Regions from separate parts of the Lederbergia sp. B243.17 genome, predicted to be linked through region 2. Evidence: riboswitches for the same ligand, from Rfam matches in the RefSeq annotation. Region 2 holds a riboswitch; the other holds the start of a gene.
What was found. A riboswitch is a leader RNA that binds a small molecule or an ion and turns the genes downstream of it on or off. The one in region 2 is predicted to bind S-adenosylmethionine.
Positions count from the first base shown of each region.

Region 1: linked by a shared signal. The riboswitch ahead of AC0TWI_RS12935 (methionine ABC transporter ATP-binding protein) and the one ahead of AC0TWI_RS09965 (methionine ABC transporter ATP-binding protein) in region 2 are both predicted to bind S-adenosylmethionine.

Region 1 covers NZ_JBWBKF010000071.1:37,129-42,746, reverse strand. Annotated here, with positions in the region: gene sufC (Fe-S cluster assembly ATPase SufC) at 1-14, opposite strand, end outside; gene AC0TWI_RS12950 (YuzK family famiily protein) at 187-333, opposite strand; gene AC0TWI_RS12945 (MetQ/NlpA family ABC transporter substrate-binding protein) at 470-1,336, opposite strand; gene AC0TWI_RS12940 (methionine ABC transporter permease) at 1,366-2,034, opposite strand; gene AC0TWI_RS12935 (methionine ABC transporter ATP-binding protein) at 2,027-3,055, opposite strand; SAM riboswitch class I at 3,133-3,238, opposite strand; gene AC0TWI_RS12930 (thioredoxin family protein) at 3,344-3,655, opposite strand; gene AC0TWI_RS12925 (toprim domain-containing protein) at 3,665-4,015, opposite strand; gene gcvH (glycine cleavage system protein GcvH) at 4,088-4,471, opposite strand; gene AC0TWI_RS12915 (arsenate reductase family protein) at 4,547-4,912, opposite strand; gene AC0TWI_RS12910 (acyl-CoA dehydrogenase family protein) at 4,997-5,618, opposite strand, start outside.
Region 2 covers NZ_JBWBKF010000055.1:44,013-49,630, forward strand. Annotated here, with positions in the region: gene AC0TWI_RS09955 (asparaginase) at 1-15, opposite strand, end outside; gene AC0TWI_RS09960 (ROK family transcriptional regulator) at 31-1,188, opposite strand; SAM riboswitch class I at 1,617-1,721, shown strand; SAM riboswitch class I at 1,807-1,911, shown strand; gene AC0TWI_RS09965 (methionine ABC transporter ATP-binding protein) at 1,998-3,029, shown strand; gene AC0TWI_RS09970 (methionine ABC transporter permease) at 3,019-3,669, shown strand; gene AC0TWI_RS09975 (MetQ/NlpA family ABC transporter substrate-binding protein) at 3,690-4,520, shown strand; gene AC0TWI_RS09980 (M20 family metallopeptidase) at 4,544-5,618, shown strand, end outside.

The DNA.
Region 1 (5,618 bases), on a different contig from region 2:
GTTGAAGCCATGATCATACCTCCGTTATATAGAAAGTGTTTTATTTTGCTGAGTTCATTCTCAATTTATTCTCAATACTTATCTTATCTCATATTAAAATTATTATCAACTAGCAGAGAGAATTGATGACGGAAAAACGGCCCGCCCGTTTAGGCGCGCCGTTTTTCCGCTTGTTCTTGTTTCTTCTTATATATTCGTATGTGTTGTCCGTAATAGGTTTGCCGTCATTTTTTGTGAATCGGCGTATTCCTGTTCTCGCCTTTTCTCGATTCTCATCCTCACCAAATGTTCCTGTTTGTACCTTTCGTAACCCACGCCGTGGGCTCCGTGCATCGCTTTTTCCATACAGTTGGTGTATTCCAGATCGAGCGTATTAATAAAAAACCAATCCCTTCATTTATTCAGACTGAGTTCAGCCTGATTTTTTTGGCACATTGTAGCCATACCCTTTGCGAGAACGGATAAACCATTATTTTTCTGATACCGGAACAACCGAACCATCCCACTCTTCAAGGATGAAATCTTGAATTTCTTTGGAATGAAGCACTTCAACAAGCGCTTTGATCCTCTCGTCATTCTCATCGCCTTTGCGGACTGCGATTACGTTAACATATGGAGAATCTTTATCTTCAATAGCAATCGAATCTTTTAAAGGATTCAACTTTGCATCAATAGCATAGTTAGAGTTGATCAAAACTGCATCGCCTTCATCGTTATTATAGATTTGCGGAAGCAATGCTGCTTCATACTCATAAGAGAATTTCAGTTTTTTCGGATTGTCTTCGATGTCTTCAATATGCGCTTCTGTCTTTTCCACGCCGTCTTTCAGCTTGATCAGCCCTTCTTTTTCAAGTAAGGAAAGCATGCGGCCATGGTCTGCAACAGAGCTGCTCATGATAATTTCCGCACCGTCAGGCAGTTCATCAAGTGATTTATACTTTTTGGAGTATACACCAATCGGCTCGATATGAATACCCCCGGCATTCACAAAATCATAACCGTGATCAGCCATTTGGCTCTTCAAATACGGGATGTGCTGAAAGTAGTTTGCGTCAATTTCCTTCGATTCCAATGCTTCGTTCGGCAAAACATAGTCCTGGAACACTTCAACTTCCAAATCAATGCCTTTATCCTTCAAAAGCGGTTTCGCCTTTTCAAGAATCTCGGCATGCGGCACATTTGAAGCCCCGACGATCAGCTTGCTGCTTTCCTTTTCCCCTGCAGATTCACTTCCGCTATTTCCATCAGATGATTCATTCTTATCCCCGCCAGTTCCGCATGCTGCGAGTGCAGCAGCCAAAACAAGGACAAACAGACCCAGTAGCCACTTCTTCATTTTCTCTTCTCCTCCGTCGACAGGCGCGTTCAGCGCTTATCTAGTTTTTTTGTAATGAAATCTCCAATGAATTGGATGATAAACACGATTACCAGTACGATGATTGTTGCCACAAGCGTGACATCGTGTCTCGTCCGCTGGAATCCTTCCAGATAGGCAAGGTTCCCGAGACCGCCTGCGCCGATTACCCCAGCCATTGCCGTATAACCGACAAGAGCGATCGCTGTAACTGTAATCCCAGATATGAGCGCCGGCATTGACTCTGGCAGCAATACTTTAAAGATGATTGTACTTGTTTTTGCACCCATTGCTTTTGCCGCTTCAATCACGCCCTTGTCAATCTCGCGCAGCCCGATTTCCACCATCCTTGCATAGAAAGGAGCAGCACCGATGATTAGCGACACCAAAGCGGCATTTTCACCCCTCATCGTACCGAGCAGGAATTTCGTAAACGGGATGAGCAGCACAATCAAAATGATGAAAGGAATCGATCTGAATATGTTGACGACTGCTGACGTGACCGTGTTTAGAAATCCGTTTTGCCAAATATTCCCCTTTGATGAAAGGAAGAGCAGCAGACCAAGCGCAATGCCTAGGATAAATGTTGCCACTACGGACATTCCCGTCATGTAGAGCGTCTGCTTTGTAGCAATCCACATTTTCGCCCAATCGACATTAGGCAGTAATGTCTCAAACATTTGCACTCACCGCCTCTACGCCGACTTCCTGTACGTGCAAAAATTCCATCGCCCGGTTAAGCTCAGCTTCATCCCCGTCAATGTGGACATACAGCACACCGTATGCTCCATTCTGCGTTTGGGATATATTTCCTTGCAGAATGCTGACGGTCAGCTCGAACCCTCTGATCAATTCAGTGATGACCGGCTGCTCGGCAGCTTTTCCGAAAAAGGTCAGCTTGATGGTTTTCCCATCCGGGCTGCCTGCCAGAGGAGCTTCGGAAGCTTCATCCGACTCGTTTCGGCCCGATACCTGTTTGACGAACTTCTTTGTGATGTCGGCTTTCGGCTGCCTGAAAATATCGAGCACATTTCCAACTTCAACGACACGGCCGCTCTCCATCACCGCTACCCGGTGGCAGATCTTCCGGATGACGTGCATTTCATGCGTGATCAGCACGATTGTCAGGCCAAATTCTTTATTGATGCTGACAAGCAGGTCGAGGATCGACTCTGTCGTTTGCGGGTCGAGTGCTGATGTCGCTTCATCACAAAGGAGAACCTTCGGATTATTGGCCAGCGCTCTGGCAATGCCGACACGCTGCTTCTGGCCGCCGCTCAACTGCTGAGGGTACGCATCCTCCCGGCCATCCAATCCGACGAGACGGATTAACTCCTTTACCCGCTTCTTCCTCTCCTGTGCAGGAACCCCTGCGATTTCAAGTGGAAAAGCGATATTCTCGCCTACCGTCCGCGACCAAAGCAGATTAAAATGCTGGAATATCATCCCGATATTTTGTCTCGCTTTCCGCAATTCGCCGCCCTTAATCTTCGAAACTTCCATTCCTTCGACAGAGACGGAACCGGACGTTGGAATCTCCAATCCGTTCAGCATACGGATGAGCGTACTTTTTCCGGCTCCAGAATATCCGATTACCCCGAAAATCTCTCCTTTTTGAATATCGAGCGAGACTTCGTCAACCGCTTGGATTTCGCCGCTTTTTGTTGTAAAAAGCTTACTGGCATTTTTAATACTAATCATAAGCTCACCCAATTTCCCAAAAAAATAAAAAGCCTTCCAGCATAAGAGCAGAAAGGCGTAGGTTCGTAGTAAGTCCTTTCTCATCTCTCCGAGCAAATTGCTCAGTGTGAATTGGCACCATTTCAATAAATTGACGGTTGCCGGGTATCATCGGGCACATCCCTCCACCTCTCTCGATAAGAGTAACAATATTAAATTACTTTAGCTATACATGTGATTTTAGCATGGGGGTTTTTATTCGTCAACTTGATCGGTCAGAAAAAAAGATTCCACCCTTCCCTTTTTCTTCTAGCCGAGATAGCTGCGGATTTTTTCCTGGAGGTAAGGGACCGAGTGAAACGCGTAGATTTTTTCTTGCAACTGGCCATTTTGAAAAATGAGGAGGCAAGGAACACTTTCTATCTGAAAACGCTCCGCAATCTCAGGCAGATAGTTTAAGTCGGCCTTCCCAAACCGTGCCTCAGGAATCAGATAGGAAGTAACCTCTATCATTTTCCCGGCTACCTGGCATGTTCCGCATAGAGGGGTGTATAAATAGACGAGGACGGTTTCCTCGCCTTCACTTGAACTTATGATTTCTTCTTTTGTCCATTCTTCCATAGATGCAGTTCATCCTTCCAAAAATTCAGCATGGACATCAATGCCTGCGCTGATCAGCACCGAAGCAAGATGGCGATATGGCGCGGCAGCTACTTCTTTAAAGGTCCTGTCGATATACATATGGCTTGCTTCCGGAAATTCGCGTCGGAATTGCTTACGCAAACTCTCTCCGGAGGCATCGGCGTCGACAAGAATATAAATGTCTTTTCCGTCCATCTCATCAATCAGTTCATCAAGCCGGGCCATGCTGATTGTCCCGTTCGTGCAAATGATTTGAACCGGTTCACTGATGATTTTCCGAATCTTTTTCTTGTCGCTTAAACCCTCTACAATGATGACCTTTTCCGGATCTATGTCCATTCCTTCATCTCCATGGCAATGTTCATATATGAAAAGCAATGCACCTGGATGGCAGTCCGGGTGCATACTGTATTAGGCTTCGTTTGTCATATTGCTGTATTCTTCTGCAGTCATAAGACTTTCAAATTCACCGCGGTCGGATGGTTCGATGACGATCATCCACGCTTTTTCATATGGTGATTCGTTTACGAATTCAGGGCTGTCGCTCAGTTCTTCATTCACTTCGACAACTTTGCCGCTGATCGGAGCATAGAGCTCTGATACTGTTTTAACGGATTCCACGCTGCCGAACGGCTCGTCCGCTGTCACTGTGTCACCCACTTCAGGAAGCTCGACAAAAACGATGTCGCCAAGCTCGGCTTGGGCAAAATGTGTGATGCCGATGCGGACCTTGTCCCCTTCTTCTTTTACCCATTCATGTTCTTCGGAGTATTTCAATTCATTTGGTGTGCTCATCCATATCCCTCCATCCTTTTCTTCTATTTAAATGTACATAATGCAGGTCGGTAAATCAAGAGAACAATCTATCGTTCACTTGCCTGCTTTTCCCCATTGCTCCGCAAATTGCTCTTCGTTAAACCCGACGGTTACTCTTTCGCCGTCTGTGACGATCGGCCGTTTCAGCAGCATCCCGTCGCTTGCCAGCCATTCGAACATTTCATCCTGCGAAGCCGTTTTGATTTTATCCTTCAATCCCAATTCCCTGTACTTTTGCCCGCTTGTGTTGAAAAACTTCTTCAATTCCAATCCGCTCTTCTCGTACAGGACACGAATCTCCTCTTTTGTCGGTGTTTCTTCTACTATATGTATCTCCTCAAAGCTGATCCCGTGCTCCTCAAGCCACTTTTTGGCTTTCCGGCATGTACCGCACGGCGGGTAGGAATAGACTTTCAGCAATGCAATCGTCTCCTTCATACTATAGTTGCGGGGCAGCCCGCACAGGAAAATACCGGCCGACTGGCGGCCGGTATTGCTTATAGATTATACGATATAGCGTTCTGCTTCAATCAAACGGTCTGCCGCTTCTCGTTTTTTCGCAATCACATTGATTGGCGTGTGGCGAAGAAGTTTGCGGAGCGCTGAATTCATCATTCGGAATGTATCACCGCTTTCGATGGCGACAAGGCTTTCTTTTGCCAGCTGTTCAACTGTTACAATCGAATCCTGGCAGAAGATTTCAGAATACAGAAGCTTTTGCTTGTTCTTTTCCAGTCCGTTCTTGGCGATCGCTTTTTCCGTACGCAGTACGGCCGACTCCATTGCATAGGCAAGGGATACAATGTCTGCCAGCTTTGCAAGAATCTCCTGCTCTTGCTCCAGCTGCTGGCCATATTTCTGTGCAGCCAGGCCGGCAATCATCAAAGCGGCTTTTTTTGCACCTTGGACAAGCTGCTTTTCCTGTGCAAGCGGCTCATCACCCGGCTCTTCCGGCATCAGCATCATCAGTTCCTCTTGCAGGGATTGGGCTTTTTCCAGTAGAGGCAATTCCCCTTTAAACGCCTTCTTCAGGAATGTGCCTGGGACGATTAAGCGATTGATTTCATTCGTTCCTTCAAAAATCCGGTTGATCCTGGAGTCGCGGTATGCACGTTCAATCTCGTAT
Region 2 (5,618 bases):
GATTGGATTGCTCATGATTATGCCTCCTTGCTAAAAATCAATTTCCTTGATGAACTTCCGGAGAACACTCATTGCTGCACCTTTTACGACACCCATTTCACTTTCTTCCGCTGTCCTGATTAGAAAGGTGTCGCTGACGGGTGTCCATAGCTTTTTGAGTGCATTTTCGAACACCCTTTCCCGGAACTCGGGGTATTTTTCAATCAGACTGCCTGTAAGAACGACAGTATCCGGGTTATACATGCAGACAACATTATTGATTGTGATCGTGGCGTATATGATCGCTTTGTCGATAATATTCACTGCCCATTTTTTGCCTTTCTCGTAACCCAAGATTATGTCTGCGACCGACTCGACCGCTTCCGTTTTCGACGCCTCATCTATCAGGAATTTTTCTGCGATGTATGTCTGCAGACAGCCGAAGTTGCCGCATGGGCAGTAGATTCCGTACGGATCAACAATGGTATGACCGACCTCTCCGGAAAAACCATCCCCTCCCCGGTAAATTTCCCCGTGGACGACAAGAGCCGAGCCGACCCCTGAGCCGAAAGTGATCATCACCATCGTCTCATCCTCGCTCCCCTTCATTTTGTTGTATTCAGCAAGAGCCTTCAGCTTTAATTCGTTGTCAACATAACATTTGAGACCAAGCTCTTCTGTGAGCATGTCACCGAGCGGCACCTTTTGCCAATTCAATTGGGCAGACAATTCGACAAAGCCCGTTTCGTTTAGTATCAAACCCGGCAAGCCCACACACACACCGGCAATTTGCTGTTCGCGAATTCCGGCTTCTCGCATCATTTCTTCCGTCTTTTCAGCGATAAAGCGAACTGTATCCGCAGGTCCTGTATTCTCGTATGTATAAATCCTTTTCATTACGCATTCCATCAACAGATTCATGAATCCGATTGAGATTTCATTTTCATCAATTTCTATTCCTGCGGAAATGACCGATCCCCCGTCAGGAATAAAGTACGTTGCTTTTCTTCCGACGGTGCTTTCATTGATGCTGACTTCCTTGATCAATCCTGATTCCAGCAGGGAAGAAACAATCCGGGATGCTGATGTCGGACTCATCGTCGTCCGTTTGGCAATTTCAGCCCTAGAAATTGGACCAGATTCCAAAATCAGTTCAAGCACGAGACTTTGGTTCTCTTTTTTAAGAAAATCCTGCGTTTTAATCTTCATTCTGCCACCCCCTTAGGGACCACTTATCCCACCATGTTATTAATTCCAGTACCTCCCGGCCATAAATTCAATTTTTTTATGTAATATTGCATTTTCAAACCACTATTGGCGTTATTTTCTCCAGTGGTGTTAATTGAAAGTATAAATTAAGGTAAAAATTTAGTCAATAATGTATTTTTAGAAATGTATGCGCTATTTCCGATAAAAACAGACGGAATTAATCCAATGATGGAAGAAAAGAGCCGGATCTTTTTCTTACTTATTAGGTTTGCGCTCCTTCCTAATTGCATGAGGTTCTCGCCCGGAGAAATACTTTACTTGCGGAGGAGAATTAAAAACTTTTAAAAATTGTTGTTGACTTTCTTGTTTTCAAGCTGTAAAGTGATATTCAAGTTCAAGTTGATTGTTTAGTTGAATAGTTGAGAATCTTCTTATCGTGAGAGGTTGAGGGACTGGCCCATTGACGCCTCGGCAACAGACTTGTTTCAAGTACTGTGCCAATTCCAGCAAGCGTACTGCTTGAGAGATGAGAAGAGGACTGAATGTTTAAATTCTGCCCTCTTCCCCATCCGGAAGAGGTTTTCTTTTTCTCAAAGACAAAAACAACTGAATAGCAATTTCTTATCCAGAGAGGTTGAGGGACTGGCCCTGTGACACCTCGGCAACAGGCTATTTTTTAGCACTGTGCCAATTCCAGCAAGCTTTAAGCTTGGGAGATAAGGAGAGTTTCCGGCAGCAGTGATTTGCCGGTTCGTCCTCTTCTTTTCCGAAGAGGGCTTTTTTTATGAAAATGCAAAGGAGACATGAATATGATTGAATTCCAGAATGTTCGGAAGGTATATGGGAGCGGCGAAAATGGAGTTGCCGCGTTGGATGGAGTGGATCTTAAAGTTAAAAAAGGAGAGATCTATGGGGTAATCGGCTTCAGTGGTGCGGGAAAAAGCTCACTCATCCGCTGTGTGAATCTGCTGGAGCGTCCGACATCAGGCAAAGTCATCGTCGACGGCCATGACTTGACCACTCTCCCGCCAAAAGAGATACGTGAAGTAAAGCGCGGGATTGGGATGGTGTTCCAGCACTTCAACCTTCTCAATTCAAAGACGGTGTTTGCCAACGTTGCCATGCCCCTTCTGCTCTCCAAAACACCAAAGGATGAAGTTCGCAGGCGTGTAGAAGAACTGCTTGATTTCGTGGGGCTCGGCGATAAAGCGAACAGCTATCCAGATCAGCTTTCCGGCGGACAGAAGCAGCGGATCGGAATCGCCCGGGCGCTCGCAACCCAGCCTTCCATCCTGCTTTGCGATGAAGCGACTTCGGCTCTCGACCCGCAAACGACGAGCCAGATTTTGCAGCTGCTAAAGAAAATCAACGAGGAGTATAACATCACCATCCTGCTCATCACCCATGAGATGGCTGTAATCCGTGAAATCTGTGACCGGGTCGCCGTCATGGAAGCAGGCAAAATCATAGAAGAAGGTTCAGTGTTTGATGTTTTCTCAGCACCAAAGACCGAAACTGCCAGGAATTTTGTTTCTACAGTTATGAACGATCAGCTTCCGGAGTCAATTAGGAAGATTGTCCAAAACAATGATGGGCTGAATAAGGTTTTCCGAATCAATTTTATCGGAGAGTCAGCTGGACAGCCGCTTCTATCCGAACTCGCCAAGAAATTCAATCTCGACATCAATGTTCTTTTCGGAAATATTACCGAGTTGCAAGGAATACCATTTGGCAATCTGATTGTCGAGTTCCAGGGTGAAGATAAGGAAATCCAGCGGGCCCTTTTGTATATCGCCCAAAAAGAAGTGAACATCAAGGAGGTAACCGCACATGCTAGTTAATTCGCAACAGATCATTGATGCCCTGATTGAGACCGTGCAGATGGTCGCATTCTCGCTCTTATTCTCGCTCATTCTCGGCCTCCCGCTCGGCGTTCTGCTCGTTGTGACGCGCAAAGGCCATCTGCTCGAGAACGTTCCGTTTTTCAACGTGCTGAATAGCATCATTAACGTGCTTCGGTCGATTCCGTTCATCATCTTGATGGTCGCCATCATCCCGATCACCCGCCTTCTCGTCGGGACATCCATCGGAACAGCCGCGGCAGTCGTTCCGCTCGTCTTTTATGCAGGTCCTTACATTGCAAGACTGATTGAAAACTCACTGCTTGAGGTCGACCCGGGCGTGATTGAAGCGGCAGAATCAATGGGCGCAACGCCTGCACAAATTATTTTCAAGTTTTTGATTCCCGAGGCACTCAGCTCTCTCGTTCTTGCATTTACTATCGCAACCATCGGACTTATCGGCGCTTCTGCAATGGCGGGCGCAATCGGCGGCGGCGGACTCGGAGATTTAGCCATCACTTACGGTTACCAGCGTTTTGATACGACCACCATGCTGATTACTGTCGGCATTCTCGTCATCATGGTCCAAGGTCTCCAATCATTCGGAAATATTTTATCGAAAAAAATCAGAAGAAGATAACTTCAGGAGGAACAAACACAATGAAAAAACTACTTTTAGCGATCAGCATCCTAACATTGGCACTATTCAGCGCAGCTTGCTCGAAATCGGCAGGCGGAGAAGAGAAGAATCAAAAGGTGAAACTCGGCGTCAGTGGAACTGACACAAGGGTGTGGGATTTCGTCAGCAAAAAAGCGGCAAAAGAAGGAATCGATGTGGAGATTATCACATTCTCCGACTATGTTCAGCCGAATATTGCCCTTTCAGAGGGAGAACTCGATGCAAACTCATTCCAGACTGTTTCCTATTTCGATTCTTTCATCAAAGAACATAAGCTCGACCTCGTTCCAATCGCCACAACACAGATCGCACCGATGGGCATTTACTCGGAAAAATACAAGTCGATCAAAGACATTCCGGAAGGCGGAAAAATTGCCGTTCCAAATGAAGTGACGAATATGGGCAGAGCGCTGCTTTTGCTTCAAGAGGCAGGATTGCTGAAGCTGGAAGACAATTTTGATGGAAACGGTGCGGTCGAAAAGATTGTTGAGAACCCGAAGAAACTTGAAATTGTCCAGGTTGTTCCAGGCCATGCTCCCCGCTCACTGCCTGACGTTGCAGCAGCAGTTATCAATAATGGCGTGGCAGTTGACGCAGGCCTGACGCCGACAGAAGATGCACTCTTCCATGAGAGCGAAACGGCTACACAGTATATCAATATTATCGCCGTCCAGGCAAAAGACAAAGACAATAAAACATTAAAACGCCTAGCTGAATTATACCAGGAAGACGATACTGCCGATTTTATCAATAAAGAGTTCAAAGGAAACGCCATCCCTACTTTCGTGCCGCTCAGCAAGATCGGCTGGTAATCATAACTGAGGAGGAAACATTCATGTCAACTACCCTACAAGCAGGTTTAAAAGACGCCATCATTGAAAATGTGGAGATCAATCGGGAATTGTACGTAAAGGTGAGCCATGATATCCACGCGAAGCCGGAAATTGGGAACGAGGAGTACTTCGCCTCCTCCCTCCTTGCCTCGTTGCTTGAAAACGAAGGATTTACCGTGGAAAAAGCCGTCGCCGGCCATGAAACTGCCTTTTTAGCGAGAAAAAAGGCTGATAAACCGGGTCCATCAATCGCCTTCCTGGCCGAATATGATGCATTACCGGGCATCGGCCATGCGTGCGGGCACAACATCATCGGTACAACGAGCGTCGGCGCAGCCATCGCCCTCAGCAAAGTGATTGATGAAACAGGAGGAGAAGTCGTTGTTTTCGGTACCCCTGCCGAGGAAGGCGGTCCGAATGGAAGCGCGAAAGGAAGCTTCGTCAAACATGGCCTAGTGGAAGGAATCGACGCTGCGCTGATGGTTCATCCATCCAATCAAACAAGATTGACAAGCTCCTCTCTCGCTGTTGATCCGCTCGACTTCGAATATATTGGAAAGCCGGCCCATGCTGCGGCTGCTCCGCATGAAGGAATCAATGCGCTTGATGCCGTCATCCAGCTTTTCAACGGCATTAACGCCTTGCGCCAGCAATTGCAGGACGACGTGCGTATCCATGGCATTATCACTGATGGCGGCGATGCACCAAACATTATCCCGGAATACGCAAAGGCGCGATTCTTTATCCGCGCATCTACCCGGGCTCGCTTAGACGAAGTGACGAAGCGTGTCAAAGCGGTGGCGGAAGGCGCGGCCCTTGCCACCGGAGCAGAGCTGAACATCATCGCATTCCAGAACCAAGTCGACAATCTGCTTGCAAATAAAACCTATGATGCAGTTTTCAAAGATGTAATTGAGGCACTCGGCGAAACCGTCATAGCCGATAAAGACAGCGGCATTGGCTCGACGGATGCCGGCAACATCAGTCAGGTCGTCCCGACAATCCATCCGTACATTAAAATAGGAGCAGACGACCTCGTCGGTCACACTGTACCGTTCCGGGAAGCGGCAGCCTCTC